Regions from separate parts of the Dactylosporangium sp. CA-152071 genome, predicted to be linked through region 3. Evidence: riboswitches for the same ligand, from Rfam matches in the RefSeq annotation. Region 3 holds a riboswitch; each other region holds the start of a gene.
What was found. A riboswitch is a leader RNA that binds a small molecule or an ion and turns the genes downstream of it on or off. The one in region 3 is predicted to bind cyclic di-AMP.
Positions count from the first base shown of each region.

Region 1: it holds a riboswitch for cyclic di-AMP, as region 3 does, so the genes downstream of both, ACQEVZ_RS20610 (NlpC/P60 family protein) here and ACQEVZ_RS45840 (C39 family peptidase) in region 3, are expected to answer to the same signal.
Region 2: it holds a riboswitch for cyclic di-AMP, as region 3 does, so the genes downstream of both, ACQEVZ_RS28070 (coiled-coil domain-containing protein) here and ACQEVZ_RS45840 (C39 family peptidase) in region 3, are expected to answer to the same signal.
Region 4: it holds a riboswitch for cyclic di-AMP, as region 3 does, so the genes downstream of both, ACQEVZ_RS38540 (C39 family peptidase) here and ACQEVZ_RS45840 (C39 family peptidase) in region 3, are expected to answer to the same signal.

Region 1 covers NZ_JBNJMZ010000001.1:4,595,123-4,602,799, forward strand. Annotated here, with positions in the region: gene ACQEVZ_RS20595 (AMP-dependent synthetase/ligase) at 1-1,102, opposite strand, end outside; gene ACQEVZ_RS20600 (ABC transporter ATP-binding protein) at 1,099-1,863, opposite strand; gene ACQEVZ_RS20605 (ABC transporter ATP-binding protein) at 1,880-2,653, opposite strand; cyclic di-AMP (ydaO/yuaA leader) riboswitch at 2,945-3,090, shown strand; gene ACQEVZ_RS20610 (NlpC/P60 family protein) at 3,098-4,081, shown strand; gene ACQEVZ_RS20615 (methyltransferase domain-containing protein) at 4,127-4,873, shown strand; gene ACQEVZ_RS20620 (sigma-70 family RNA polymerase sigma factor) at 5,511-6,434, opposite strand; gene ACQEVZ_RS20625 (NAD-dependent epimerase/dehydratase family protein) at 6,851-7,677, opposite strand, start outside.
Region 2 covers NZ_JBNJMZ010000001.1:6,262,285-6,269,961, forward strand. Annotated here, with positions in the region: gene ACQEVZ_RS28040 (N-acetyltransferase family protein) at 212-646, opposite strand; gene ACQEVZ_RS28045 (hypothetical protein) at 677-1,531, shown strand; gene ACQEVZ_RS28050 (hypothetical protein) at 1,636-1,992, opposite strand; gene ACQEVZ_RS28055 (mycothiol transferase) at 2,110-2,616, shown strand; gene ACQEVZ_RS28060 (NAD(P)/FAD-dependent oxidoreductase) at 2,714-4,039, shown strand; gene ACQEVZ_RS28065 (glycoside hydrolase family 19 protein) at 4,101-5,219, opposite strand; cyclic di-AMP (ydaO/yuaA leader) riboswitch at 5,608-5,744, shown strand; gene ACQEVZ_RS28070 (coiled-coil domain-containing protein) at 5,754-6,770, shown strand; gene ACQEVZ_RS28075 (exopolyphosphatase) at 6,853-7,677, shown strand, end outside.
Region 3 covers NZ_JBNJMZ010000002.1:1,265,351-1,273,027, reverse strand. Annotated here, with positions in the region: gene ACQEVZ_RS45865 (ABC transporter ATP-binding protein) at 1-395, shown strand, start outside; gene ACQEVZ_RS45860 (ABC transporter permease) at 397-1,119, shown strand; gene ACQEVZ_RS45855 (class I SAM-dependent methyltransferase) at 1,116-1,904, shown strand; gene ACQEVZ_RS45850 (hypothetical protein) at 2,014-2,139, shown strand; gene ACQEVZ_RS45845 (DUF6855 family protein) at 2,129-2,536, opposite strand; cyclic di-AMP (ydaO/yuaA leader) riboswitch at 2,799-2,941, shown strand; gene ACQEVZ_RS45840 (C39 family peptidase) at 3,242-4,033, shown strand; gene ACQEVZ_RS45835 (hypothetical protein) at 4,092-4,274, shown strand; gene ACQEVZ_RS45830 (DUF305 domain-containing protein) at 4,469-5,158, shown strand; gene ACQEVZ_RS45825 (LamG-like jellyroll fold domain-containing protein) at 5,410-7,635, opposite strand.
Region 4 covers NZ_JBNJMZ010000001.1:8,532,816-8,540,492, forward strand. Annotated here, with positions in the region: gene ACQEVZ_RS38525 (cupin domain-containing protein) at 1-188, opposite strand, end outside; gene ACQEVZ_RS38530 (Ig-like domain-containing protein) at 256-1,398, opposite strand; gene ACQEVZ_RS38535 (hypothetical protein) at 1,508-2,356, opposite strand; cyclic di-AMP (ydaO/yuaA leader) riboswitch at 2,635-2,777, shown strand; gene ACQEVZ_RS38540 (C39 family peptidase) at 2,964-3,818, shown strand; gene ACQEVZ_RS38545 (transglycosylase domain-containing protein) at 3,841-6,006, opposite strand; gene asnB (asparagine synthase (glutamine-hydrolyzing)) at 6,407-7,677, shown strand, end outside.

The sequences.
Region 1 (7,677 bases), on a different contig from region 3:
GCACCCCGATGCCCATGAAGAACCGCAGCACGTCGGGGGCGATCGGGGCGGCGCCGCTGGCGGCGTAGCGGACCCGGCGGACGCCGATGCGGTCCTTCAGCGCCCGGTAGCACAGCAGCCAGCCGATCGCGTACCGCAGCCGGCTGCCGGTGGTGTGCCGCCCGCCGTTGGCCTCCAGGGTGGCGCCGATGCGGTCCGCGACCCGCAGCCACAGCCGCGCGTTGGCCCGCTTGAGCGGCGACGCCCCGCCGAGCCGGACGGTGATGCCGGCCATCATCTTCTCCCAGATGCGGGGCACCCCGAACAGGATCGTCGGCTGCACCTCGCGCAGGTCGGCCTGCACGGTCGCGATCGACTCGCCGAAGTGGACGGTGACGCCGGCGGCGGCGTTGAACCAGACCGTGAAGACCCGCTCCGCGACGTGGCACAGCGGCAGGTAGGACAGGGTCAGGTCGTGCGGCCCCGGTGGCGGGTCGGTGAACCCGCCGCCCTCGACCAGGACCCGGATCGCGAAGTCCACGTTGGCGACGGTGAGCATCGCGCCCTTGGGCCGCCCGGTCGTGCCGGACGTGTAGATCAGCGTGGCCACGTCGCCGGGGTCCGAGGCCAGCTCGATCGGCTCCGCGTCCGCGTGCGACGCCAGGAGGTCGCTCCACGCGATGAGCTTCGGGTGCTTGTACCGGCCGCGGATGCCTCTGGGCTCCAGGTAGACGATCCACTCCAGCCCGGGGCAGTCGTCCAGGACTGCCAGGGCCTTGTCCACCTGCTCCTGGTCCTCGGCGAAGAGGATCCGGGCGCCGGAGTCGGCGAGCATGTGGCGCACCTCGTCCGGCGGGTTCGTCGGGTACAGCCCGACGGTCGCCGCCCGCACCGCGACGGTCGCGACGTCGACGAAGAGCCACTCGGAGCGGTTCTCCGACTGGATCGCGACCCGGTCGCCGGGCTGGACGCCGAGCGACCTGAGCGCCCGGGCGACGGTCTCCGCGGTCTTCCAGTAGTCACGCCAGGTGATCTCGCGCCAGATGCCGCGGTGCTTCTCCCGTATGGCGACGGCGCCGGGCGTGCGCTCCGCGTGCCGCCTGACCAGTTCGGCGATCGTCATGCTCGCTCCACCTCCCCCAGGTAGGCGCGCAGGACGTCGGGGTTGCTCTGCACCTCGGCGGGCGTGCCGGTGGCGACGGGGACGCCGAAGTCGACGACCATCACCCGGTCGGCGAGGTCCATGACGAGCCCCATGTCGTGCTCGACGAGGATCATCGGGACGCCGAGCTCCTCGCGGACGTCGAGGATGAAGCGGGCCATGTCCTCGGTCTCCTCCAGGTTCATCCCGGCGACCGGCTCGTCCAGCAGCAGCAGCTTCGGCTCCATCGCGAGGGCCCGGCCGAGCTCGACGCGCTTCTGCACGCCGTACGGCAGCAACCCCACCGGCAGCCGGCGCCACTGCGCCAGTTCGAGGAAGTCGACGATGTCCTCGACCACGGCCCGGTTGGCGATCTCCTCGCGCCGGGCCCGGCCGAGCCACGCGATCGCGGCGAGCGTGCCGTAGCGGATGTGGTGGTGCCGGCCGAGCATGAGGTTCTCCAGCACGGTCAGGTGCTGGAACAGCTCGACGTTCTGGAAGGTGCGCGCCACGCCCAGCTTGGCGACCTTGTCCGGGCGCAGTCCGGTGAGGTCGACGCCGTCGAGGGACACCTTGCCCTGCTGCGGCCGGTACACCCCGGAGATCACATTGAAGATCGACGTCTTTCCGGCCCCGTTGGGCCCGATGACGGCGAAGAGCTCGTCCTTGGCGACGGTGAACGAAACCCCGTCGATGGCTTTGACGCCGGCGAAGCTGAGCCGGACGTCTTCGAAACGCAGCACGGCGACTCCTGATTTTCTATGACAGCCAGCGCTTGCGACGCTTGTAGTGCTTCACGTCGCGGAAGGACCGCTCGGCCCGTCCCAGGTAGAACTCGCGGATGTCGTCGTCGGCGAGCAGTTCGGCGGCGGGCTTGTCGAGCACGACCTTGCCCGTCTCCAGCACGTATCCGTGCTCGGCGATCGACAGCGCCATGGTCGCGTTCTGCTCGACCAGCAGCACGCCGGTGCCGGCCTGGTTGATCTGCACGATCAGGTCGCGGACCTGCTCGACCAGGCGCGGCGCGAGCCCGAGGCTGGGCTCGTCGAGCAGCAGGTACGCCGGGTCCGACATGAGCGCCCGCCCCATCGCCAGCATCTGCTGCTCGCCGCCGGAGAGGTAGCCGGCGATGCTGCCGCGGCGCTGCGCGAGCACGGGGAACAGGGTGTACATGCGGTCCATCGCCTCCGCCCGGCCCTTCGGGCGGGTGTGGGCGCCGAGCCGCAGGTTCTCCTCGACGGTCAGTTCGGCGAAGGTCCTGCGCCCCTCCATCACCTGCGAGACGCCGCGGCGGACCACGGCGGCCGGTTTGAGCCGGTGGATGGGCTTCTCGTCGAGCGTGATGGCGCCCTTGGTGATGGCGCCGTCGTGGACGCCGAGCAGGCCCGACAGGGCCCGCAGCAGCGTGGTCTTGCCGGCACCGTTCGCGCCGAGCAGCGCGACGATGCGTCCTGGTGGGACCTGCAGGCTGACGCCTCGCAGCACCAGCATCACGTCGTCGTAGACGACCTCGAGGTTCTGGACACGCAACATCCGGTGACGCTCCTCCGGGGGTGTTCGGAGTGGGCGAACTATGTGCATCGACGGTGAATAAAGTTACGTGTATTTAACCGGGTCTCAGAGCAGAATCAAGCCCCAATTGTGTGTCCGTCAACACCATCTTCTGTGGTGCGTCACTGTCCGATGTGGAGCGACAACCCGCCGTGATTCGGACTTTTGGGGTAATCGATATTCAACAACGCTCGCGGGTTTCGCTTCGTTGGTGATCACGTTAAGTTATGTCCTGGCCTGCACGGCAGTCCGTCGCCCACCCCGGGCGGCGCCGGGCAAGCGCCGCCGAGTCGAGCGCCGCTCTGGCGCTGTCGAGCCGGGGACCCAGGGTCCTTGGGGTGAATCCGCACAGCGCGGTAGGGCGCACTCTTCCCGCCCGAACCCGTCAGCTAACCCGGTAGGCGGTCGGTGAAGAAGGGTCATCCCTTGTCCGCTGGACACCGCACCAAACGGTCCCTGCTGCGCACGCTCTTCATCGGGGTCGTGTCGCTGGCGATCGTGGCGCCCGCGAGTGTCGCCAAGGCCGATCCGACAGCGGCCGAGATCGACGCCCAGATCCAGAAGGCGGGCGACGAGCTCGAAGACCTGGTCGAGGCCTACAACAAGATCAATGGCGATCTGGCCGCCACCCAGGCGGCCGCCGCCGAGCTGCAGAAGAAGCTCCAGCCCTACGTCGACAACATGGCCAACGCCAACGCCAACGTGGACGTCATCGCCGTCGCGGCGTTCAAGGGCGCGGGCAGCCTGCAGAACCTCAGCATCGTGCTCAACGCGCGGTCGTCCGACACACTCATGGACCAGCTGACCACGCTGCAGCAGATCGGCAAGCACCAGCAGCACGAGATCGCCGACTTCACGTCGGCCAAGTCGAAGCTGGACGAAGAGAAGAAGAAGATCGACGAGACGCTCGCCGCGGAGACCGCGCAGAAGACCGAGCTCGAGACCAAGAAGAAGAAGATCGAGGGCGACGTCAAGAAGCTCGAGGCGCTCCGCCGCCGCTCCACCACCGGCGGCACCGGCTCCACGGGTGTCAAGGTCGCGCTCGGTGCCGAGTGCACGTCACCGGCGAACGCGGCGGTGGCCTTCGCCTGCGCCCAGCTCGGCGAGCCCTACAAGTGGGGCGCCGCCGGACCCAGCAGTTGGGACTGCTCCGGCCTGACCATGGGCGCCTGGAAGGCGGCCGGCGTCATCCTGCCGCACAACGCGGCGCAGCAGTGGAGCAAGACCACGCACATCTCACGGTCCGCGCTCTCCCCCGGCGACCTGGCGTTCTTCCGTGGCCTGGGGCACGTGGGCATCTACATCGGTAACGGCAAGATGATCCACGCCCCGACGACGGGCCGAAACGTCGAGGTCCAGTCGATCGACGGCCGCAGCGACACGTACGGCTACGGCAGACCGCACAAGTAAGCCCCGACAGCACGTCCAAGAGGCCATGCCCGGCAAGATCGGGGCATGGCCTCTTGGGATCCTGAGCAGTACAGCCGCTTCGCCGAGGAGCGGGCGCGGCCCTTCCACGAGCTGGTGGCGCGCATCCAGACCACCGCGCCGGTCGCGGTCGTGGACCTCGGGTGCGGCCCGGGCACGCTGACCGCGACCCTCGCGACGCGCTACCCGGACGCGGCGGTGCTCGGCATCGACTCCTCCCCCGAGATGCTCGCGAAGGCGGCAGCGCTCGGCACCCCGCAGCTGTCGTTCCAGCTCGGCGACATCGCCGGGTGGCGGCCGCAGCGCGGCTCCGTGGACGTCATCGTCGCCAACGCCTCCCTGCAGTGGGTCGACGACCACGCCGCGCTGATGCCGACGCTCGCCGCGGCGCTCGACGACGGCGGCACGCTCGCGTTCCAGGTCCCGACGGGCGGGCCGATCCTCGACGCGGACATCCTGGACCCGACCGTCCTGGGGCCGCGCGGCGCGACGCCGGTGCGGGAGCCGGCCTGGTACGTGCGCACCCTCGCCGGGCTCGGCCTGGCCGTGGACGCGTGGGAGACGACGTACTTCCACGTCCTGCCCGGCGAGGACCCGGTGCTGGAGTGGTTCAGCGGGACCGGCCTGCGCCCCTACTTCGACGCCCTGTCCGGTGCGGAGCTCGACGACTTCCGGGCCAGGGTGGCCGCCGCGCTGCGCGAGCGCTACCCCCGCGAGCCGTTCGGCACGATCCTGCCCTTCCCGCGCCTCTTCGTCGTGGCCCGGCGCCCCTGACCCTGACCCTCGCCCACCGACCGCCGGTCCACCACCCCGGGGCCTGGCACTGCGACCAGCCGGGCCGCCACCCGGACCGCGGCAGGCACCGCTAGGACACGGCACGGCACGGCCAGGACGCGGCACGGCACGAACAGGGCAGGGCACGGACAGGGCAGGGCACGGACAGGGCAGGGCACGGACAGGGCAGGGCAGGAGCGCCGCCCAGCCGGCCCGGACGCCGCCGACCAGCCGGAACGCCCCGCCCACCCGAACCGCGGCACGGCCAGGACTCGGCACGGACGGGACGCCTCTGTCACCCGGGCCGGGGCGTCGCCGGTCGGGCCGGAGGACGGGCCGCCGGCAGGCACGTCGGCGGGCGAGCCGGGCGACGCGTCATCGAAGGGACCCGGCGGGCGATTCCCGGCACAGCGCCGCCAGCCGGGCACCCGCCCCGCGCCGCTCCTGACGCTGCGTTACGGGCCGGGGCGCCGGCGGCCGGTCCCGGGGCGTCGTGCCGCAATGTTGAGGGCGAGCCGGCACCGCTACGGGACGTGGGCGTTGATCGATGGTCGGTGACCTAAACGAGACCTAAGCGTCCCAGCATGTGGAAGCAGCCCCCGACCGGGACGGTCAGGGGCTGCGGGTCGTCTGCGGGCTAGGCGGCCTGGAGGCCTTCGGCACGGGCCAGCTCGCGGAGACGGCCGAGGGCCTGGATCTCCAGCTGGCGGATGCGCTCACGGGAGAGGGAGAACCGGCTCGCGACCTCGGTCAGCGAGTGCTCGCGGCCGTCCTCCAGACCGTAGCGGGCGCGCATGATGCCCGCGGACCGGTCGTCGAGGTGATTGAGCAGACCCTCGATGCGCTGGCGCTCCAGGGCGGCGAGGACCACGTCCTCCGGCGACGGCGCGTCGGAGTCGGAGACCAGGTCGCCGAGGCTGGTGTCACCGTCGTCACCGACCGGCGTGTCGAGCGAGACGGTGTCCTGGGACCAGCGCTTCAGCTCGTGGACGCGCTCGACGGGGACGCCGAGGGCGGTGGCGAGCTGCTCGGGCTCGGGGTCGTTGCCGAGCTCGCGGGTCAGCTGACGCGCGACGTTGCGCATCCGGTTGACGTCTTCGACGAGGTGGACGGGCAGCCGGACCGTGCGCTCCTGCTGCGCGATCGCCCGGCTGATCGCCTGGCGGATCCACCATGTCGCGTATGTCGAGAACTTGTAGCCGCGCACGTAGTCGAACTTCTCGACGGCGCGGACCAGGCCGGTGTTGCCCTCCTGGATGAGGTCGAGCATCGGCATGCCGGACCGCACATAGCGCCGCGCGATCGACACGACGAGCCGCAGGTTGGCCCGGATGAACCGGTCCTTGGCCCGCTCGCCCTCGTCGACGAGGCGCTGCAGCTCGGCGGCGCTCACACCGTCGGGCAGCCGGCCCTCGTCCAGCAGGTGCTCCGCATAGAGACCAGCCTCGACCGCCTTGGAAAGCTCGACCTCAGAAGCGGCGTCGAGCAGCGGCGTGCGGGAGATCTCATGCAGGTACACACCAACCAGGTCACGCTCTTCTGCACCTGTATCGGGTCGCATCTCCACTTTCACGTTCTCCACCTTCGGGCCCCTCCCCGTCCATCCTTCGCCTTCCCCGTTTCACCCTGCTAAAACGGGTGCCCCCCGGGTATGCCCCCTACACAACGGTCACGTGGCCTGCGGAATTCCACCCTCGCGGGCGATTCCGGTGACGACCCGTGAGAGTTGCACCACTTACCTAGACGACTCGGGAGCAGCTCCGGTTCGCTTCGGTTGCAACAAGTGATACGTGGTATTCCTGCCCGTCAGACGCCTAAACTCGCTGTGAGTTCCCTGGGAACGACGTTCGATGGGACCGGGGTCACCGCTGTTCATCGGCAAGAGTCGCCCGCATGACAGGCAAATGCACATGTATCCGCAGGAATCGACGCGGGCAGCGGTCTGTCGAAATGCTGACTGGCTCGTCACACCACCCCCTACCGTGCGTGCCATTCCCGCAACAGCTCGACTTCTTCCTCTTCGGTGAGACCAGTAATGTGGCGAGTGTCACTGAATGCCGCGAGTGTGGCGGCCGCCGTTTCGGGAAGGGGGCGGGGTTGCAGGCCGGCGGCGAGCGACCGGGTGATGTCCCGGGTGAGGAACCCGCCGTATTCGGGCAGCGGCAGCCACAGCGGCAGGGACCGCGCGCCTGACCAGGGCACGACCGCGTGGTCGGTCAGGAAGTCCTGCGGCACCCAGGTGAGGGTCCCGGTGCCCCCGGTCCCGGCCTGCAGCCCGGCGTGGAACTCGCGGCGGGTCATCGGGGCGCCCATCCCGTCGTAGGTGCCGGTGCGGCCCTCCTCGGCGCAGCGCAGGATCCAGTCGGCGAGGTCGCGGACGTCCACGTACTGCACCCGCTCGTCGGGGTCGCCCGGGGCGAGGATCTCGCCGCCGCGGGCGTGCCGGGCCACCCAGTAGTCGAACCGGCCGGTGGGGTCCTCGGGCCCGACGATCAGCCCGGCCCGGTTGACGAGGACCTCGCCGAAGCCCTCGCGGACCAGCTCCTCGCAGGTGACCTTGCACCGGCCGTACTCCTCGGCGCCGGCGGCGGGGTCCTCGTTCGCGGGGTCGGCGGGCGGGAGCAGCGGCGCGGTGTCGACCGTCTGGTCGGGCGTCACGGCGTCGGCGTACGCGGAGCAACTGGACACGAACGTCACGTGACCGGCCCGGCCGGCCAGCTCGGCGACCATGTGCCGGACGTGGCTGGGCTTGCGGGCGACGTCCACGACCGCGTCGAACGTGCCCTCGACCGCGCCCAGGCCAC
Region 2 (7,677 bases), on a different contig from region 3:
CAGACGAGCGACTATCGAGCAACTCAGGTCCACAATGGACAGTCAGTGCCGGTGTTTTGGCTGTTCAGCAGCCATCTGTAATGGCGATGAAGGCGCATTCCCGACGATTAAAAGTCCGCAGCTCTGCCATTGAGCTAGCAGCCCGCGCAGACAGGTTACCTTGTCGGGGCGGGGTGGCACGCATGTGTTTCCCTCTGGATGGCGGGGCAGGTCAGAGGGGGATCTGGTAGAGGATGAAGCCGCGGTTGACGGCGACCTGGTCGTACAAGCGGCGGGCGGTGGCGTTGGTGTGGTGGGTGGACCAGTAGACGCGGTTGCACTGGCGGGCGCGGGCCCAGTCGGCGACGGCGGCGATCAGGGCGCGGGCGACGCCCTGGCCCCGGGCTGACGGGGCGGTGAAGAGGTCCTGCAGGTAGCAGACGTCGTCGGTGGTGGTGCTCGCGTGGACGAGGAAGTGCGCGATGCCGACGAGCTGGCCGTCGAGCTTGGCGCCGAGGGCGTGGATGCGGGTGTCGGCCTGGAAGCCGGCCCACGCGGCGTCGAAGCGGTCAGGCGGCAGGACGCGTTCGTAGAAGGTGTTGTACCCGGTGAAGAGGACCTCCCACGCGGCGCGGTCTTCCGTGGTGAGCGGGGCGACGGTGACCATGGACAGACCCTACAGAAAGGCTGTCCCAGCGTGACGGTGGTGGAGGATGCCGAGGAGACGATCACCGGGGAGCTGCGGCTGCTCGCGATGCTGCTCGGGGCGGTGCTCGGGACGTGGATCGCGTGGACGAGCCCGGAGCACGGGCACGAGCCGCGGTGGGTGCTGTTCGCGGTGCTGGCGGCGGTGCTCGGGGCGGCCAGTGGCGAGGCGTTCGGGTTCGGCGCGGCGCGGTGGCGGGACCTCGGCACGGTGCACCGGGTCCGGCTGTTTCACGTGCTGCACCTGGTGCTCGCGTCGGTGGCGGTGGCGGTCGGCCTGGTGGCGGCCACGCCGTTCGTGCTCGGCGAGCAGGGGCTGACGGGTCGCGGGCTGGCCCTGTCGGCGATCGCGATCTGCGGGGCGCTGCCGTCGGCGGCGACGCTCGGCGCGGTCCATCGGGTGGCCCGGCGCAGGATCGAGGGCTCGCCGGGGCAGCAGCTCAACACCCTGCTCAGCCTGCGGCGGCTGGTGAGCCGGCTGCTCAACCAGCTCGGGTTCCTGGTGCTGCTCGTCACGCTCGTCAACGGCGCGGCCACGGGATGGGGTGCGGAGCTGCCGAAGGCGGCAGTGCTGTTCTCCGGGGCGGTCGCCTCGTTCGTCGTCGGCGTCATGTACGTGCCGGCGAGCACGACGTTGCGCCGCCGGTGCGCGCTGTTCGTCGACCGGAACTTCCCGCTCACGGATGTCGCGCTGGGTGATCTGGTGGACAAGGCCGAGGAGCGGTCGAAGCTGGAGAAGCTGCTCGGCATCGACCAGACGACGTTCGGGGAGCTGCGCAGCGGACTGGTCATCATCAGCCCGTTCGTCGTGAGCGCGCTGGCCGCACTCGTTCCCACGAAGTTCTGAAGACGGAAGAAGCTTCTGAAGGCGGAAGAAGTTCTGAAGATGGAAGAAGTTCTGAAGACGGAAAAGGGGCCCCGGGGGAAGGGGCCCCTTTTCTACGAAGGACTTCAGTTCGAGGCGAACGTGCCCTCGGCGAACGTGGCGTCGAGGCGGGCCTGCAGGGCCTCGAGCTCGTGGAACTCGCTCGAGGACGCCGACTCGGAGCCCTCGGCGGCGAACGTGTGGTCCGTCTCGGCGGCGGAGTGGTCGTAGGAGGTGTAGTCCGACTCCTCGTACTGCGCGCCGGCCGGGGTGGTGTAGGACATGTGGTGGCCCTGGTCGAAGCTGGTGTTCTCGGCCGAGGCGTGGTCCTGCTCGTAGACGCCGAACTGCGAGTCGTAGTTGTTCTCGCTGGCGTCGACCTCGTGCATCTGGTCGAGGGACTCGTGCTGGTCGCCGGTCTCGAACTCGCCGTACTCGCTCATGTCGTTCTCCTTTGTGGAAGTTTATGTGGTGTTCGCTGCGTTCTTGCGATGTGCTGAACACTACGGACGTTCGTCGAAGGTCAACTCCCGGAAACGTGCCACGAGGGGAAGCTTGCTGTGCGGGTGAACGAACTGCTCGTCGAGGGGTACGGGCGACTGCCTGATCTGGTCAGGGCCGCGGTCGAAGGGCTCAGCCCGGAGCAGCTGCGGTGGGCGCCGGCGCCCGGCGCGAACACGGTCGGGTGGCTGGTCTGGCACCTGACGCGGGTCCAGGACGACCACATCGCGGAGCGCATCAACGGCGCCGAGCAGCTGTGGGTGACCGGCGACTGGGCCCCGCGCTTCGGGCTGCGGCAGGACCAGCACGACACCGGCTACGGTCACACGGCCGCGCAGGTCCAGGCGGTGCAGCCGGAAAGCGCCGACGTGTTGATCGAATACTTCGAGGCGGTGTCGGCGCGGACCATCGCGTGGCTGGAGAAGCTCACGGAAGAGGATCTCGACCAGATCGTCGACGAGCGATGGGACCCGCCGGTGACGCTCGGGGTGCGGCTGGTCAGCGTCCTCGACGACGACGCGCAGCACGTGGGCCAGGCGGCCTACGTGAGGGGACTGATTCCCTGACAGGCGGCCGTGAAACGTCATGGAGGACACACGGCCATCACCCGCCGGGAGTGGTGTACTTGATCTGCACGATCCACACCCCTATCGGGAGATGCAGATGGACGAGCGTGCACAAGGACGCCACCGCGTCGTGATCGTCGGCGCCGGCTTCGGCGGACTGTTCGCCACCAAGGCGCTCAAGAACGCGCCGGTCGACGTCACCCTGATCAACGGCACCGCCTACCACCTGTTCCAGCCGCTGCTGTACCAGGTGGCGACCGGCATCCTGTCGGAGGGCGAGATCGCGCCGCCGATCCGGGAGATCCTCAAGCGGCAGGACAACGCGAAGGTGCTGCTCGGCACCGTCACCGAGATCGACCCGGAGGCGAGGACCGTCACGGCGGTCGCGCCCGGGACGAGCTACACCGTGCCGTACGACTCGCTGATCGTCGCCGCCGGCGCGTCGCAGTCCTACTTCGGCAACGACGCGTTCGCCGAGCACGCGCCCGGCATGAAGAGCATCGACGACGCGCTGGAGCTGCGCGGGCGGATCTTCGGCGCGTTCGAGCTCGCCGAGCTGGAGACCGACCCGGCCGCGATCGAGCGGTGGCTGACGTTCGTCGTGGTCGGCGCCGGTCCGACCGGCGTCGAGATGGCCGGCCAGATCGCCGAGCTCGCCCACCGGCACCTGCCGGGGCAGTACCGCAACATCGACCCGAAGCACGCGCGGATCATCCTGATCGACGCGCTCGACACGGTCCTGTCGAGCTTCGGCGACCACCTGTCGACGAAGGCGCTGCGGCAGCTGCACACCATGGGCGTCGAGGTCGAGCTCGGCACGAAGGTCGTCGACGTCGACGAGACCGGCATCGAGGTCGAGACGCGCAACGGGCGGCAGCGGATCGAGTCGATGACGAAGATCTGGGCGGCGGGCGTGGCCGCGCCGTCGCTGTCGACGCAGCTGGCGAAGGCGACGGGAGCCTCGACCGACCGGGCCGGACGGCTGGAGGTCGAGCCGGACTGCACCGTGCCGGGCCACCCGGAGATCTTCGCGATCGGCGACATGATGTCGCTCAACCGGCTGCCGGGCGTCGCGCAGGTCGCGATCCAGAGCGGCCGCCACGCCGCCGGCCAGATCAAGAAGCGGCTCGCCGGCGAGGCGACCGGTCAGCCGTTCAAGTACTTCGACAAGGGCAGCATGGCCACGATCTCGCGCTTCTCGGCGGTGGCGAGCGTCGGCAAGCTGCACTTCTCCGGGATCGTCGGCTGGCTCATGTGGCTCGCCGTGCACCTGCTCTACCTGGTCGGCTTCAAGAACCGGGTCACCGCGGTGCTGCACTGGTTCGTCAGCTTCATCGGCCGCGGCCGCTCGGAGCGGGTCGCCACGTTCCAGCAGGTCTTCGCCCGCCGCGCGCTGCAGGAGTACCGCCAGCACCTGCCGTAACCGTCGGAAGGCAAAGAGAAGGGCGCCCCACTCCCCGGGGCGCCCTCCTGGTCTTCGGCGACTAGCAGCTGAGCGAGCCCGCTCCGACGCCCACGCCGAGGATGCCGACGAAGCGCTGGTACGCCGCGACCCGGCTCTGCACCTGCGCCGGGTTGCGCCCGCCGCACTCGAGGCTGCCGTTGATGCTGCGGATCGTCTCGCCGAACCCGGCGCCGTTGACCATCGCGTTGTGCGGCGTCATCGTGCCCGGGCCGGTCTGCGTGTTCCAGTACCAGAGCGCGGTCTTCATCGCCACGGCCGGGTCGGTCTGCACCAGGTTCGGGTTGCGCAGCAGGTCGATGCCGAGCGCGTCACCGGCGGCCTTGTAGTTGAAGTTCCAGCTGAGCTGGATCGGCCCGCGGCCGTAGTACGCGGCCTGCCCGGCGGGGCAGCCGTACGGCTGGCTCGTGTCGCAGTAGTGCGGGTAGTTCGCGGTGTTCTGCTCCACGATGTACACCAGGCCGCCGGTCTCGTGGTTCACGTTCGCGAGGAACGCCGCCGCCTCCTGCTTGCGCTGGGCGTCCGATCCCGTCTTCGCGAACGCCGGGTAGGCGTTCAGCGCCGCGACGAGGCCGTTGTACGTGTAGAAGGGGTTCCGGTTCGGGAACATCTGGTTGAACTGGGCCTCGCTGACGACGAACGCCCCGTTCGACGGCGGGTTCGTGGTCGGGTTCGGCGGCGGCGTCGTGCCGCCCCCTCCGCCGTTGCAGGTGTACGGGTCCCAGTACCAGGTGCTGATCGTCGGGCTGTACCCCGGGTTGTCGTGCTCGGCGATGTAGTACTTACCGTCGGTGAACTTCACGATGTCACCGGTCACGTAGTTGCGACCCTGCACCCACGCCGGGAAGCTGCACCCGCCCGCGGACCCGGTCTGCGTCGGCGGCTGCGGCGTGCTCCCGCCGCACGACCCCTGGTCCTGCCACACGCCGGTGTTCCCGGGCGGCGCCTCGTTCTGCGTCCACCACTTGGCGAGGAAGTTGTGCCCGTTCTGCGACACCGTGGCACCCCCGGTGTACACGGCCGACGCCTGCCACGCCGGCGCACAGGTGGCCGCCGACGCCGGCAGCATGTTGAAGACGGCGACGACGCCACCGACGACGGCGGTCGCGGCGAGCCCCGCCCACAGGCGCACTCTGGACACCAGATCACTTCCGTTCAGATCGACGCTGAGCCCCCATCCGACCAGCCACCACCGCGGTACAGGAGCAATCACATCGATTTATGAAGAATCTTTACGGTTCCGCTAACCTCACCTTTCCGAGGTGACTCGGGGTGACGCGGGGTGACCGCGGGGTGGCGTAAAACAATCGCCCGGGCGAGAACGTTGCCGGCGGGGTGAGGCCAGTTGAGTGATTTCCGTCACGCGAGATTCTTTCGCCAAGCTTAGGCGACCTGCTTGGACGGCGCGGTTTCGAGAGGTGCGTCACAGCGGCGGACAGGCAGTACGCTGCGCGGTCTGATCGCCCTGGGTAGGCTGGCCGTCGGTCCCGTCCGACATGGCGCCGCCCCCCGCGGCGCCGGGCGCGACTGCCGCCCAATCGCCGGCTCGACACCGGCGAATCGGGGACCCAACCGCACAGTGGGGTGAATCCGCGGGCAACCGCGGTAGGGGTCGTTCCGTCCCGAACCCGTCAGCTAACCCGGTCGGCGGCCGACGGAAGGAACAACGAGCCAGATGTCATCACGACATCCCGGTCGGCGGATCATCGCCGTCCTGATGACGGCCGCCGTCCTTTTTGGGATGGCCGCCACTCCGGCCGCCGCCGAGCCGGGAGACGACACGGGCGACGAGGGATCCAACGCGTCCCTCGCCCAGGTCCTCGACGAGAGCACGCGCGCGTGGATCGAGGCCAAGGACAAGTACGACGCCTCGGTGAAGAACCAGGCGGACCTGACCGCCAAGCTCGCCCAGACCGAGGCCAACCTCGCCAGGGTCACCGAGCAGGTGTCGGCGATCGCCGTCGCCGCGTACCGGACGGGGCCGCTCACCACGTTCGTGGCGCTGATGGACTCAGGGAGCCCCACCGGCTTCGCGGAGCGGGCCGGCTCGATCGACGAGATCGCCCACCACAACGACAACCTGCTGCGCGAGCTCAACCAGCTGAAGCGGGACCAGGCGGCGCAGAAGACGGCGCTCGAGGGCGAGGTCAAGCTCCAGCAGGAGCAGGTCGCCGTCATGGCCGCGAAGAAGAAGGAAGCCGAGAAGGGCCTGGCCCAGGCGGGCGGGCCGAGCAACGGCTTCGTGTCGGCCAACCTGCCGCTCGCGCAGCCGTCGCCGCGCAACGCCAGCGGCGGCTGGTCCTCGGAGTCGTGCAAGCAGAACGACCCGACCACCAGCGGCTGCATCACGATGCGCACGCTGCACGCGATGCAGCAGGCACAGGCGGCGGGCTTCAAGCGGTTCGTGTCCTGCTACCGGCCGAGCGGGCCGTACGAGCACCCGAAGGGCCGCGCGTGCGACTTCTCGGTGCAGGCCAAGTCGGGCTTCGGTGGCGTCGCCGCCGGTGAGGACAAGGTCTACGGGGCCAACCTGGCGACGTACTTCGTGAAGAACGCGGACCGGCTCGGCGTCATGTACGTCATCTGGTTCAAACAGGTGTGGACACCCGCGGTCGGCTGGCACCACTACAGCGGCGTGGGCGGGGACCCCTCCAGCGACCACACCAACCACGTGCACCTCTCGCTCCTGTAAGCACCGCCAAGACCTCACGTCTGCGTACGGCCGGCCGATAGGGCAACTGTCGACCGGCCGACGCAGGGTGAGGGGATCCGAAGTGAAGCACCGACTCGTGACGCGCAGCGACTTCGACGGCCTGGTGTGCGCCGTCCTGCTGCGTCACCTGGACCTCATCGGCGACATCACGTTCGTGCACCCCAAAGACGTCCAGGACGGCACGGTCGACATCGGACCCGACGACATCCTGACGAACCTGCCCTACGCGCCCGGCGCCCACCTCGTCTTCGACCACCACCACTCGGAGACCCTGCGCAACGCGGGCGAGGACGACCGGAGCAACCACATCATCGACGCGGAGGCCCCGTCGGCGGCCCGCGTCATCTACGACCACTTCGGCGGCGCCGCGCGGTTCCCGAACGTGTCCGACGAGCTGATGGAGGCGGTCGACAAGGCGGACTCCGCCCAGTACGACATCACCGACATCCTGCAGCCGGTCGGCTGGACGCTGATGAACTTCCTCATGGACAGCCGCACGGGACTGGGCCGGTTCCGGCAGTTCCGGATCTCCAACTACCAGCTGATGATGCAGCTCATCGACGCGTGCATCGACCACCAGGACGTCGAGGAGATCCTGGCGCTGCCGGACGTGGCGGAGCGCGCGGAGCTGTTCCGCGAGCAGCAGGAGCTCTTCGTCGACCAGCTGCGGCGGGTGAGCCACCTGGAGGGCGACGTGGTCGTCGTGGACCTCCGGGACGAGGAGGTGATCTACGCCGGCAACCGGTTCATGGTGTACGCGCTGTTCCCCGAGGCCCGGGTCTCCATCCACGTGATCTGGGGCAAGCAGAAGCTCAACACCGTCTTCGCGGTGGGCAAGTCGATCCTCGACCGCACGTCACCGACCGACATCGGCTCGGTGATGCTG
Region 3 (7,677 bases):
TGATCACCTCGCATCACATGGAGGAGGTCGAGTACCTCTGCGACCGGGTCAACGTGCTGCTCAAGGGCCGCATCGTAGCCACCGGCACACCCACCGAGCTGATCCGGGACCATGCCGGCGACTCGGCCCGGCTCGTGCTCGACGGCGCCGGCGGCAACCGGAAGCTGGCCGAAAGTCTCACCGGGCTGGGTTCCGGGGTGCGGGTGGAGCCGGCCGGGCAGCGGCTGATGCTCGAGGTGCAACCGGCGCGCCGCGGGGACGTCGACCGGGTCCTGGCCGAACACGGCACCACCGCGCGGGAGCTGCCGGCCTCGCTGGACGACGCGTACCTGAACCTGACCGGGCAGGCCGCCGGAACGGCCTCGAGCGAAGCGGACAACGTCGATGTTTCCTAGCGTGCTGGCGTTCGAGTCGAGGCGAATGCTGCGCAACTTCCCGCCGCTGTTCTTCGGCCTCGTGTTCCCGGTCATGGTGCTGGGCATCTTCGGCGGCATCTACGGCAACAAGCCGTCCGACCTGTGGGACGGCCTCGGCACCGTCGACGTGTCCGTGCCCGCCTACGTCGGCCTCGTCCTCGCCGTCGCCGGGCTGATGAGCTTCCCGCTGGGCATGGTCGAGTACCGCTCCCGCGGGTTTCTGCGCCGGCTGCGGGGCACCCCCGCCCGGCCGACCGTCTTCCTCACCGCACAGCTGCTGATCAACATCGTCATCTGCGTGCTGGGCATCGCCCTGCTCGTCGTCGTCGGCTCGCTCGTGTTCGGTCTGCACGCGCCGGAGCGGACGTTCGCGTTCGCCGGTCTGGCGCTGCTTTCCGGCGCCGCCATGTTCGGCATCGGCCTGCTGATCGCCTCCATCGCCAGAAGCGAGCAGACGGCCCTGGTCATCGCCAACCTGGTGTACTTCCCGATGATTTTCCTGACGGGCGCCACCGTCCCGCTCGAGCTGATGCCCGACTGGATGCGCAAGATCAGCGACGCACTCCCGTTGACGTATGCGATCGACGCGCTGCAATGGGCGTGGCTGGACCGAGGCGACTCCATCGGCGTCGATGTCGCGGTGCTGGGCGGCACCGTCGTGGTCTGCGCCGCCGGCGCCGCCTGGCTGTTCCGCTGGGAATGAACCCCCTCGTCGACCGGACCGTGCAGGCCACCGCGTACGCAGCGGCGGCCTGCCGGGCCGCGGAGAGCCGCCTTCCGCGCCCCCGGGTGTCGGACCCGCTCGCCGAGCTGTTCACGCCGACCGCTGCGGCGGCGCCGATCGCGCGGCTCGCCGACGCCGGGCGGGACGAGGTTGTCGCCCGTACCGTCCTCATCGACCGCATGCTCGTCGATGCGCTCGAGCGACGGCCGGGGGCCGCCGTGGTGAACTTCGGGGCCGGCTTCTGCACGCGGCCGTACCGGATGCGACTGCCCGGATGCCGCGAGCTGGTCGAGGCCGACGACCCCGCCGTCGTCGAGCTGAAGGACCGGACCCTGCACGGTCGGCCGCACAGCTGCCCGGTAAGGCGGGTCGGCCTGGACGTCCGCGACGAGACCGCGGTGAGCGCCGTGGTGGACGAGACGGGACGATCCGGCGACGTGATCGTGCTCACCGAGGGCCTGCTGGTGTACCTGCCGGCCGGAGCAGTCACGGCGCTGGCGGCCACGCTCGCGAGCCGGACCGGCGCCGCGCACTGGATCGCCGACATCGTCAGCGCGGACTCCGCCAGGCAGATGCAGACCCTTGCCCAGCGCGTCCCCGGTGGGCTGGCGCTCTTCGGGCTGGACTCACTGACGCCGCTGGAGGAACCGGGCTGGCGGGTCGTGGCCTACCGGGCCCTGCCGGTGCCGCGACCCCGGTACGGCGCCTCCAGCCGCACGCTCGTCGACGGCGTGGTCGCCCTCGAACCTCGCCGCGGCGGCTGAGTCCGGCGCTGGAACAGGTCGCGTGGCTCGGGGATCTCGGGCGTCAGGCCCGCCTCCGCTTCGGCGGGCGGCCTGGGCGGCGGCGTCGGTTCGCGGGCCGGTCCTGCTCGTGAGGTACGGGGGGACGCCGGCGCTGGGCCCTTTCGGCAAGGTCACCGCGTCGGTGATGGCCGCGGCGATGCGCCGGGCCAACCAGAAAGATCTGGCCCGCCTCAAGCGGATCCTCACTCCGTGACGGCGCGCATCCGGTTGTTGCGGGCGTCGTGCGTCAGCTCGGCCAGGCCGAGCACCTCCAGCAGCGGCGGCAGGTACATTCCGAACCGGCCCCGGTAGCCCTTGCGCAGCCCGTACCAGCCGCCGACCGGGTTGTCCTCCGAACGGCCCCACGCCTCGACGGTGCCGTCGGCGGCGGGCTTGTTCTCGTCGGCGGCGCCGAGCGGCACCCAGTCGCCCTGCTCGCGCAGCCACGCATGCAGATCCTCGACCGCCCGCAGCTGGTACGTCAGCTTGGTCGAGCCGACCTGGCACACCAGGGCGGGTGGGTTGGCGGCCTCGTCGCGGTACATGGTGTACTCCGACGACCCGGGCGGGGTCTTCAGCACCCACGGGTCGTCCTTCGTACCAGCCGGCATGACCGCCTCCCGTCCGCGCGTTCGACTCGCACTCTAGACCCGTGCCGTCATGCCCGGGCCGGGATGGCCTCCGCGGCAGCCGATCGTGGGACCCTGAGATCGCTTGAACCGACCCATGCCGCGATGCTGTCAACGTATTGAGTAGTCGGTCCGAACAGTGATGATGTGCGGCTTCTTCCAGCTAGCGGGCCTTGGCATGGCAGTGCCCCTTGCGTAACGTCATGGGTCGCTTGGTCCGGTTCATGCTCACAGCAGGTGACGCCGGGCAGGCTCGCTGATTCGTGCACGCACGAGCCGGGGACCCACCGCATGTCTGGGGTGAATCCGCGGGCCGACGGCCTGTGGTAGGGCGACCTTCGCGCCCGAATCCGTCAGCTGACCCGGTAGGCGGACGCGTAAGGAGAAGTGTCTGTGCACAGCCGTTACCCCCCATCGCCGAGATCCTCGCAGGTCGCGTGCCTGCTCGTCCGCGCGCCGAGCGGCGTCAACAGGACGCTAGTGCCGCCTGCTGTCACGCTGCGGGTGGTCACAGTCGCGTAGGTGCCGGCCGCTCCGTTTGCAGCGGCTACTGACGCAGCGCGGCAGGGAGCCGCAGGCCCGTGGCCTGTGCGCCATCCGTCCGGCTGCTGAGGTGGCGAGCTGGCCTGTGCGCTGCGCGTTCGCGCCGCGCACATCACTTCTTGCTGCCCGATGGCTGTGCATCGCGTGTCGTCGCACGTCATTGCCCGTATCGATCGCCCTGCTCCGGGCTACTGGAGACTCGTTGTGAACCTTGAATCCGTACAGCCGCAGTCCCACCGTGCCGGGGATATCCGCCGGCCGCGGATGGCGGTGACCATGTGCGTGATGCTCGCCGCGGCGGCCGTGGCCGGCATCGTGCTCAGCCAGCTCGGCGATCCGCCGTCTGAGCGCACCGCGGCGGCGGGCGCGGCGTTGACCACGAAACCACCGAAGGCCGACGGGGCGGCGCCGTCCGCGCCGACGACGATGCTCCTCAAGTACCAGTTCCAGCTGCAGCCGAACTACTACTTCTGCGGGCCGGCGGCCACCCGGATCGCGCTCACGGCAGCCGGCCACGCCGTCAGCCAGGACGAGGCCGCGGCCATGCTGGGCACCACCACCAACGGGACGAACTCGGCCCTCGACACCACCCGCGTACTCAACCAGGTGCTCGGGCACGGCCGCACGCTGTACCAGACCAGAGAGATCCCGGTCTACCCGGCAACGCCCGCGCAGGCCGCGCAGCTTCAGACCGACGTGCTGACCACGGTCGGCGGCGGACGGGCAATCGTGGCAAACATCGCCGGACACGTGACCGACACCGCCGGTGCCGTGCACGCCTACGAAGGCGGTCACTACCTGACGGTCGTCGGATACCGTGACGGCGGCGGCACGGTGAAGATCGCCGACCCGGCCGACCCGAGCGGGGACGGCACCTACTGGCTGCGCACTCCCAAGCTGGCCGACTGGATCTCCTCGCGTGGCTACTCGTATTGATTCCCGGCATCGCCGATCAACTGACGGTGGCAGGGCGGCGTCGTGGTGGCCGGCCGTCGTGGGCTCAGTCCTGGCGTCCAGCGTCCTGTTCGTGGTCACGATGTGGGTGTCCGGTGGCAGTCTGCGCGGCGCGTTGCCGGGCGGGGCGGCGATGGGCATGCTCAGCCATCGACCCGCACTGAAGCGGCGACCGGTCAGGCTGCCGGGTGAGTTCCTGGTCGGTGGTGTGGAGCTCGCATAACGCCACCCGGTTCGGGAAGCATGCCGTGGATGCCCGGGAGTGCGGGATTGCGTCGAGTCCGGCTGTGGAACGGATTGCAGCGCCGAGGTCACGCCGTCCGGGCGATGACGCCCGCGTTCGGTATGACCGCATCACAGGGGTAGCCGCTCAGGGCGACGCAGCTCACCACACCGAGTCGAAAGAGTCTGTGCGCCATGAGGCATTACACCCGAGGCAGCGCCGTGCTGGTGGGCGTCGCCCTCACTGTCACCGTCGCGCTCACCGCTTGCAGTGACACCGCAAGCGGTGGCGGTAGTCCTACGGCACCGAACAACGGCAGCGTCAGCGTCAGCGTCAACCCCACCTTCAACAACGTCGACGCGGTGTTCGTCCGGATGATGATCCCGCATCACGAGCAAGCCGTGGAGATGGCCGCCCTCGCCGAGACGAAGGCGACTGATCCGGACGTCAAACAACTCGCCGCCAAGATCAGTACCGGGCAGAAGGCGGAGATCGCAACAATGAAGGGCTGGCTGGTCGCCTGGGGCCAGCCGACCACGATGCCGAGCTGTCCCGAGATGCATTGCATGCCGAGCAACATGATGCCGCATGGAGCATCGCCGAACGGCATGATGCCAAGCGGGATGATGCCCAACGGGATGCCGACGATGCCGGGCATGATGTCGAGCGCAGACATGGCAAAGCTCAAGGCGGCGACCGGCACCGACTTCGACAAGCTGTTTCTCCAGATGATGATCGTTCACCACCAGGGAGCGGTCATGATGGCCCAGGCGGAGCTGGCCCATGGAACCAACCCGGACGCCAAGGCTCTCGCCGGCCGTATCGTGAAGACACAGCAGGCCGAGATCGCTGCGATGCAGCAGATGGCCGGCCAGTCGCAGTAAAGCCTCGTCCGCTTTCCCCGGCGTCGGCGTCCTCCTGCTCTCCCAGCACGTGGAGACCCACCTCACGATGCGGCTAATAGCCCGATCAGTACGAACGTGGGCCCCGGGAGAGATCCTGGGGCCCACGTCGTCATGTATTCCACGCTCACTCGGATTGTGACCCGGCTGTTCGCTGGCGGGTGCCATCGCTCAGACGGGAGCCGTCAGTCCGACCGGGCGCGGGCGTGGATGCTCCCACTAGAACAGCGTGCTCACCGGCGACCCGAGTACAGCTGCGTCACGTGGTCGGCGCTGAGCTCGTAGCCGTACAGGCGGAAGTCGTCGATCAGACCGTCGAATCGGGGGTCGCCCCAGCTCGTCCCGCCGATGAGGTTGGCCGTGGTGTTGCCGCCCACGCCCACGTTGCCGATGCCGATGGGGAAGTTGGTACGGGTGCCCTGGAGCACGCCATTGAAGTAGATCTTGCCGGTCGAGCCGTTCATCGTGAACACCACATGGGTCCACTGGTTGAGCGGCAGGTCGCGGCCGGAACCGAGCGTGAGGCGCTCCTGTGCCGGGTTTCCGGCCGCCTTGAAGGTGGCGCCGAAGCCGGTGGTTCCGCTGTTCGTGCCCGACTGGAGCAGGAAGAACGTGTCCGTGCTGCTGCCGATCTGCAGCAGCGGCACCCAGTTCGGGAGGGTGTCCGGACGCGCCCAGAAGGACACGGCGAACTGGTTGGTCAGTCCGGACTGGATGTTGTCGGGCAGCTTGACCTGGTTGCCCGAGTTCGCGGCGCCGCCCGGCAGCGACACCGCGCTGCCGAACCGGCCGGCTGCCCAGGACGTCGTGCCCTGCAGGGTGGCCGCACCGACCGACGTCTTCGTGCCCGAGTTCGCGGCGGCGGTGCCGGTGTTCTCGTTGAAGGTGTAGCGGACGGCGCTGCCTTCGTTGTACATCGCCGTCACCTGCGCAGCGTTCAGCGTTGACGTGTACACCCGGACGTCGTCGATCAGACCGTCGAACGCGGCGTCGCCGTACCCGTTGCGGCCCAGCCAGTTGTTGGCTGTCGGGCCGATGCCGGCCATGGTGACCGTCAGGTCCGTGCGGGTCGCGATCGCCACGCCGTTGAGGTACAGCGTGCCGGTCGAGCCCTGACGGGTGAAGGCCACGTGGTTCCACTGGCCGGCGACCACGTCCCGGACAGGAGTGGCATAGACCCGCTCCTCGGGACCGGTCTTCGCCTTGAAGGTGGCGGCGAGCCCGGTGTTGCCGCTTGCCTGGGTCTGCATCTGGATGTGGAAGTAGCTCCCGGCGGAGCCCAGCCCGTCGCCGATGTGGAACATGCTGGTCCAGTTGCTCTTGGTGTCGGGGCGCACCCAGAGTCCGGTGGTGAAGTTCGTCGCGTTCTGCAGCAGGTTGTCCGGCAGGTCGACCGCGTTGGCGGTGCTACCGCCGGGCAGGTTGATCGCCTTGCCGAGGATGCCGTTGGTCGACCAGCCGGTGGTGCCGGTCAGGACGGCCGCGCCGACCGAGCCGACGGTGCCGGTGTTGGCGCCCGTGGTGCCCGTGCCTTCCTCGAACTCGTAGCGGATCGGAACACCGGCGGCCGGCGGCGGCGGGGAGCAGTCGGCGCTCAGCAGCCCGGCGGCGTAGGCGAGGCCGTTCTTCATCTGGGCGCGCATGTAGGGCTCGCTGTAGGCGGTGCCCTCGTGGCCCATGGAGGTGTACCAGGAGCGGCCGGAGTCGATCTTCTGGCACCAGGTGAGCGGGTGCGGGGAGCCGTTGGCGCCGCCGCCGTAGGACGACTCGTCGGCCTCGATCAGGGTGCGGACGTTGGGTGCGGGGTTGACGACCCAGTCGTACCACTCGTCGCTGCGGGTGATCGAGGCGGTCACGCCCTGGACCAGCGGGTGGCTGGCGTCCGAGACGAACACGCGACCGGGGCGAACGCCGGGGTTCTCCGGGTGCCCCTCGGAGACGGCGCCGACGAGGCGGTAGTAGAACGGGTTGACGTCGTGCTCGCTCTGACCGACCGACCATCCGGCGTAGTGCATGCCCATGTAGCCGCCGCCACCGCGGATGTAGGCCTCCAGCGCGCTGCGCTGGGCCGCGTCGAACAGCACGCCACCGGTTTGCGCGAAGACCACGGTGTCCTTGGTGGCGAGGTTCGCGGTGGTGAAGGCCGCGGGGTCGTCGGTCTCCTGGATGTCGACCGGCTGGTTGTACTGCGTGCCGAGCTGGGTGGCCAGGTCACGCACGGCCTGCCGGGCCTGCACGTTGGAGGCGTGGAAGTTGGTCTTGTAGAACAGCAGCACGGTGAGCCGGCCGTCGTCGGCCGGAGCCGCTAGCGCGCCGGCGTTGGCAGCAGCGGACGCCGCCGATCCGGCAAGCATGACCGACGCGACGAACGCCGCGGCGAGCGGGGCGAACACTCGCCCCCGCCATCGATCGGCATGCGCGAAGACGGGAAACGGGGAGGACCAGCGGCGCACTTTCATGAGACATCCCTTGGGGTTCGGCATGGCGGATACCACCACCAG
Region 4 (7,677 bases), on a different contig from region 3:
AGGACGGTCAGGATCCGGCCGTACGGGCAGCGGTGCCAGGCCGTCCGGGTGCCGGGACTGAACTGCGCATGGAACGTCTGCAGGCGGGACGGCTCCGGGCCGGTGACGTCCCGGTCGATCCAGACGACGCCGGAATAGTGTTGTTGCGGGGCCTGCCGGCCTCGGCTCGGGGCACGGACGACTTCCATGGACCTTCCTCTCTGGAAACGGACTCCCTGTTTCGGTTCGCTGCTGTGATTCGCCCGGGCGGACGCGTCAGGCCTTGTAGTCGGCCCAGGACAGGTCCCAGGCGGTCCAGCCGTCGCCCGGGTCCAGCGGCACCCCGGTGTTGCGCGTGGTGACCGGGTCACCGACGAGCGTCTGCTCGTACAGCCACTTCGCGTTCGCGGTCGAGACGTTGGTGCAACCGTGGGAGACGTTGCGCTGGCCCTGGTCGCCGACCGACCACGGCGCTGCGTGGATGTACTGGCCGCCCCACGTCAGCCGCATGGCGTACTGCACCGCGACGGTGTACTCCGGGGTGCGGAACACCGTCGAGGCCTCCCGCGACATGATGACGGTGGCGCCGCTCGACGTCGGCGTCGACGGCTTGCCGAGGCTCACCGGCATGGTCCGCACGAGTGCGTCGTTCTGGTAGACGTTCATCTGCTTCGTCGCGTTGTCGATGTCGATGGTCAGCTTCCGGCCGATCGTGACCGTCGCCGCGAAGTCCTCGTCGGCGTGACCGGAGCCGATCCGCACGCCGTTGAGCGCCTTCCGCGCGGTGATCTTCGTGCCGGGCTGCCAGTACTTCTCCGGCCGGTACATCACCTGCCGGCCGCCGAACCAGTGCCACGCACCGGGCTGCGGCGGATCGCTCTTCACGAAGAGGCGCTGTTGCACGGCGGCACGCGACTCCTGCGGGACGTCGGAGCCGAACTCCACGACGATCGGCATGCCGACGCCGTAGGTCCCGCCGTTGGTCAACATCAGGTCGGACGTGACGACCGGTCCGCTGGCCTTCGCCGCCGTGGTGAAGGCCGTCTCCCGGGTCACGGGTTTGTTGTCGGCACCGACGGCGGTGACCTTCGCGGTGTACGCCGTGCTGTAGCGCAGCGCGGTGGCGGGCACCCACGACGTACCGTCGTCGCGGAACTCGCCGGCGACCCGCTGGCCCGCCGGGTCGGTCAGGACGACCTCGGTGATCTTCCCGTCGTTGACCTTCGTGCCGATCTCGGTGCTGATCGCCACCCCCGACTCGCCCGCCGCCGGGCTGACGGCCAGCCCGACCGCCGGCGGCGGAGCGGTCCACTTCGCCGCCGTGGGCTTCTTCGTCGAACTGTGACACGCCGACAGGCCCAACTGCGCTCCCACCGCGAGCGCGACCAGCGCCGCCGCGGTCCGGCTGGGCCCCCTCATGTGTTCTGCCTGTGCATGGACATGGGGGCATCGTCGTGCGCATCGGGGCGAGGCCGGGGCAGCAATACGAGTGACAATGCGAGGGACCTGGGCCCGCGCGGTGGAATTCCTACATGACGGCGTCCACGATCTGTTGTGCGAGCCCTTCCCACTTCGCGTAGGCGTCCGGGAACGCCGACCGCTGCACCATCTGCGCGGCTATGGTGACGGCCTGCTGCTCCCAGCCCGGGATCTGGGCGAGCGCCGCGTAGAACCTGCGGGCGGACTCGTGCGGGTTCATCAGCTGGTCGACCGAACCCCAGCTCGGCCGCTGCTGGAAGAGGCCGACCGAGTCGTAGTCGTACCCCACGCCCTCGTTGGGGTGCTGCAGCGACTGCGGCACGTTCGGGTTCGCGAGGTTCCGCAGGTGGCTCTCCTGCAGGGCGGTGGCGATCCCCACGACGGCCGCGCGCCGCGGCAGGTTCAGCTGCCGGGCGACGTCGATGATCGCGACGGCGTTGTTCATCTCGGCCTGGGTCAGCCCGCCGACGGGCGCGTGCACGGTCGGCGACGGCGCCGCCGTCGATGCCGGTGGCGTGGCGGCGGGTGCCGGGGTGGTCTTCGCCGGTGCCGGGGCGGCCTTCGTCGGTGCCGGCGTGGCCTTGTTCGCGCTGTCGGCGGGTTTCCGGGTGCGGCTGCGTGAGGCCTGCCCGCCGGCCGCCGAGCGTTCGGCGTCGACGGCGAACGCCGCACTGTCTGTCGGCACGGCGGCGGGTCCGGCCGACGCCGACAGCGTCGCGGACAGGCCGACCGCCACGACCGCGACGGCGCCCACGGCGTAGCGGCGGATCTCGGCCGGCACGGGTGCGCGCAGCCGGAATCGGGTCGCGTGCCGCCCCCGCCGGGAGCGGCGCAGGTGTCGGGGACCGCGTGCGGTCGCACCGTTGAGCTGCTGGTCATCATCGGCGCCCGGAAGCATCCGGCGAGCCTAGGGAGGCCCCGGATCCGGGGTGATGCCGGGCATGCGAACCTGCCGACCGGACACTGGGCGGGCCGCACGGGGCCGGGGCGCGGTCGGCGAGGTGCACCGGGGCACGGCGCAACCGACCGGCGGGCTGATGGCCCGTGCACCCGGCCGTTCGCCACGCCGTCGTCACGCAAGGTAGCCGACCAGCGTGGGGGTTCCGGGGGTCCTCCCGCGCCCCGATATGGTCCTCGCATCCGCCCGGCCCGCCGTCACCCACCTCGGATGACACCGCGGCGGATCCGCTGAGTCGCGTCCGCGCGAGCCGGGGAACCGAGCACCACCGGGGTGAATCCACGGGGCCAGCGCCTCGAGGTAGGGCGATCCTCCCGCCCGAACCCGTCAGCTAACCCGGTAGGCGGCACCGGAAGGAGCACTCCGTGCAGCCACAGACCCGGCATCGCCCGTGCCGCAGCACCTCGGGCACCTCGACCCTCGGCCCGGCCCGGTAGTCGCCGACCGTCACCGCACCGGCCCTCGGCCGGCGTGGCACCCCCCCTGCCCGGATCACGTCCGGCACCGGCAACAGCAGCCGTCATCGAGCATGTCTGTCGAGGTACCCGTGAGTTACCTGTACAAACCCAGGCACCAGAACCAGAGCCCCGCCCCGTCGCGCTTCCGCGTGCTGCCGATCGCGGCCGCCGCGGCGGTCCTCGGGGTGACGGCGGCCGTCGGCGTGGCCGTGCACGCCTCGACCCCCACACCGGTGGCCGACGCGCAGTCGGTGACGGCCGCGGATCCGTCCGGAACCGGCGTCGGTCCGGCCGGGCGTGACCGGCAGCGGACCCAGGCGGCGCCCGACGCCGCCTCCGCCCCGTCGAAGGCCCCCGCCGGTACGGCGACGTCCAAGCCCGCCACGCCCGCCCCGCCCGCCGCCCCGGCCAGCCCCACCAAACCGGCGGCCCCGGCGGAGAAGGAGCTCGCGTACCGGTTCGCCTGGCAGGAGAACTTCTACTACTGCGGCCCGGCGGCGACCCGGATCGCGCTGACCGCGCGGTCGATGTACCCGTCCCAGTCCGAGGTCGCCCAGAGCCTGCACACGACCGTCAACGGCACCAACTCCGCCGACGACACCACCCGGTCGCTCAACGAGTACACGAAGAGCTCCTTCTACAAGTCGCACTTCATCCCCGGTCAGTCGGCCACCCAGGCGGAGATCGACCAGATGCAGGCCGACGTCGTCAACGCGATCACCAACGGCTACGCCGTGGTCGCCAACATCGCCGGCTCCACCGTGGACGACAAGGGCAACTCGCACTCGTACCCGGGCGGCCACTACCTCACGGTGGTGGGGTACCTCGACGGCGGCAAGACGGTGAAGATCGCCGACCCCGCGGACGCCCTGGGCGTCGGGTACTACACGCTGACGACGGCCAAGCTCGCGCACTGGACCGCCCTGCGCGGATACTCCGCCTGACACGGCCGTCAGCGGCTCGCGGTCAGCGGCCCAGTGCGCGTACCCGGCTGGGTGGCCGGAACGCCTGGGCCGGCTGGCCGCGCAGCGCGCTCGCCATGGTCTGCGCGACGGCGGCGTTGACCGAGCCGGAGACGCCGCTGCCCACGTGGTCGTTCGGGTTGTCCACGTTCACCGCGATGCCGGCCGCCGCGATCTGCGGGGTGAAGCCGACGAACGTCTCGGTCGAGTTGTACTCGGAGCTGCCGGTCTTGCCCGCGACCGGGCGGCCGCCCAGGATGCCGGACACGTTCTCCGCCGTGCCGCCGTCGCACTTGCCGTACGCCGAGGACCGGCTGACCGGGCACCGTGCCGCGTCGGTCGCGGCGGCCGCCACGTCGGGGCTGACCGCCTGCCGGCACTTCGGGGCGGCGGCGTCGACCGGTTTGCCGTTGGAGTCGGTGATCGACAGCACCGGCAGCGGCTGGCAGTACAGGCCGCCGGCGGCGACCGCCGCGTAGGCGTTGGCGAGGTCGAGCGGTGTGGTCGAGGCGACGCCGAGGGTGAACGCTCCCCACTGGTCCGCCTTGGCCGCCATCGCCGCGTCCTCGGCGGAGCGGAACGTGATGCCGAGCCGCTGCGCCATCTCGACCACGCGGCGCGCGCCGATCTGCTGTTCGAGCCAGACGAAGTAGGTGTTGACCGAACGGCCGAAGCCGTTCCACATCGTCCGGTTCCCGTTCATCCAGCTCGGGGAGTCGTTCCCCGGGCACCACCTGCCCCCGCAGCTGCCCGGGCCGCTGGCCGGCCACACGGTCGCTATCCGGCTCGGTGAGTTGAAGTTGGTGCTCAACGGCATGCCCGCGTCGAGCGCGGCGAGCATGGTGAACATCTTGAACGTCGAACCCGCCTGATACCCGGCGACGCCACCACCGCCCGCGATGAGCTGGTTGACGGTGTTCGGGAACAGCGGATGCTGGGGCGGGTTGGGTTCCAGGCTGTAGTGGCGGTTGACGGCCATCGCCAGGACCCGGCCGGTGCCGGGGGTGACGACGGCCGTCGGCATCGACCGCGCGCTGCCGTAGCCGTAGACGCTCAGGGACTGGTTGAGCGTGGCCGCCTGGATGCCCGGGTCGAGCGAGGTGACCACGGTGTAGCCGCCGGTGCGCAGCGCCTCGTCGCGGTCGGCGCGGGTGGCGCCGAACTCGGGCTGGCTGCCCCACCACTGGCGGAAGTAGTCGCAGAAGAAGCCCCAGTCGTTGTGCTCCCGCGGGACGGACACGCAGTTGTTGGGCAGGTCGCGCTCGTTGATCTTCAGCTCCTGGCCCTTCGCCGCGGTGGCGTCCGCGGCGCTGATCATCTTCATCTTCGCCATCGAGTCGAGCGTGTAGGCGCGGCGCCGCAGGGCCGCGTCGCGGTCGCCGCTGATCGGGTTGTCGCCGTCGGGGGACTGCAGCAGCCCGGCGAGCAGCGCCGCCTCGGGCAGCGTCAGCTCCAGGGCCGACTTGCCGAAGTACGTCTGGCTGGCGGCGTAGATGCCGTAGGCGCCGGCACCGAAGTAGGCGATGTTCAGGTAGCCCTGGAGGATGTCCTGCTTGCTCAGGTGCTGTTCCAGCTTCGTCGCGTAGCGCATCTCGCGCACCTTGCGGGCGGGCGTGTCGGCGAGCGAGTCGACCCGCTGCTGCGGCGACAGGGTCGGGTCGTTCTTCAGCACGTTGCGCACGTACTGCATCGTCAGCGTCGAGGCGCCCTGCTGGGCGTTGCCCCTGCCGTTGGAGACCAGCGCGCGCAGGACGCCCCTGCCGTCGACACCCTGATGCTGGTAGAAGCGGGTGTCCTCGGCCGCGACGACGGCCTGCTGGAGCACCGGTGCGATCTGGTCCAGCGGCACGTCCTTGCGGTTCTCGTCGTAGAACGTGGTGATGAGCGTCTTGCCGTCGTTGGCGTAGACGTAGGTGGCCTGCGGCGGCGGTGGCAGCGCCAGGTCCGCCGGGAGGTTCGTCCAGACGTCACGGCTCGCGTTCACCGTGGAGCCGCCGATGAACGCGAGCGGCAGTACACCGGCGGCCACGACCAGACCCGAGATGACGCCGCACAGCAGGAGCCGGCCGAACCCCCGGAGCCAGCGTGCTGAGCGGCTCGGCGCCCCGGCTTTCGCACGGCGGCTGCTGGCGCTGTGCGCGGGTCGGCTTCGGGCGCGGACGAGGCGCATTGGCTTCTCCCCAGGAGACAACGGGTGGTTCGCTAGCCGCCGATCCGACGTGGACCGATGTGACCGGCGCGCCGCTACCCGGGGGGTGCAGGGCCAAACGGCGGGAGTGCCCGCCCGCCCCGATCGTCACCCCGGGGCGGGGTTCACCCCTCCGCGGGCCGGCGATCCCCCTGGTGAGGAGGGATCGGATGACGGCCGGGCAATCGGGCGCCCGGACCCGGCAGCCTCTGTTCGGCTGGATCGCGCGGCGCACTGTGGCCGTTCGAGCGGGGGCTCAGCCGGTGCCGGCGGGAGCTCACCGGCGACGGCTCACGGGCGACCGCCGACAGAGCGGTCCACGGCCCGACACCGCTGCCACGCGAGGCGACCGAAGGGAAACGACGCCATGTGCGGCTTCCTGATGTACGTGGGGGACTTCGCCATCTCCCCAGAGACCCTCGGACTGGTGGAACGGCAACTCGAGTTGCTCGACCACCGCGGCCCCGACGACATGGCCCTGGAGAAGGCCGGACAAGGCGTGGCGGCCGGTTTCAAACGGCTCGCCATCATCGACGTGCAAGGCAGCCGGCAGCCGTTGCGGTACCCGCCGAGCGGGCCGGACGCGGGCCGGTGGACGCTGGTCTTCAACGGCGAGATCTACAACTTCGAGGCACTGCGCGAGGAACTGATCCGCGTGCACGGCGCGGAGTTCGCCACGGGCGGGGACAGCGAGGTGGTCGCCGCCGCCTACCACTACTGGGGCGAGGCCGCGCTCGGCCGGCTCCGCGGCATGTTCGCGTTCGCCCTCTGGGACGAGGCCACCGAGACGGTGCACGCGGCGCGGGACCAGTTCGGGATCAAGCCGCTGTACTACCTGCCGACCGTCGACGGGCTGTGGCTGTCGAGCGAGAAGGCGCCGCTGCTGGGGGTCGCCGGCGGCGAGCTCGACCAGACCGCACTGTCGCTCTACCTGACGATGCAGTACGTGCCCGAGCCGTACACCCTGCACCGGCACATCGCGCGGCTGCCCAGCGGCGGGCTGCTCACCCGCGCCCTCGGCTACCCGCCGGTGGTCCGGCGTCTCAACCGGCCGAAGTTCCGGCCGGACCCGGCGGTCACCGAGCAGTCCATTGTGGACGAACTGCGCGACGCGCTGCGGGAGAGCGTGCGATGCCACCTGCGGGCGGACGTCCCGGTCGGCGCGTTCCTGTCCAGCGGGATCGACTCGACCGCCATCGTCGCGCTCGCCGCCGAGGTCCACCCACGCCTGCGCGCCTTCACCGCCGGCTTCGACACCGCCACCGCGTACTCCGAGCTCGACGTGGCCGAGCAGTCCGCCCGCCACCTCGGCGTCGACCTGGTGCCCACCATCGTCAATCCCGAGCAGGTGATGGTGGCGCTGCCGCGCATCATCTGGCACCTGGGCGATCCGGTCGCCGACCCGTCGATCGTCCCGCTGTACTTCCTGGCGCAGACGGCGGCCGAACACGTCACCGTGGTGCTGTCGGGCGAGGGCGCGGACGAGCTCGCCGGCGGCTACACCATCTACGGGGAGCCGCGTTCCCTCGCACCGGTGCGCCGCCTCGGCGCACCGATCCAGCGCGGCCTGCGCGCCCTGGCCCGTGCGGTCCCCGACGGTGTCAAGGGCAAGAGCTACCTGCTGCGGGCCACGACGCCGATCGAGACGCGGTA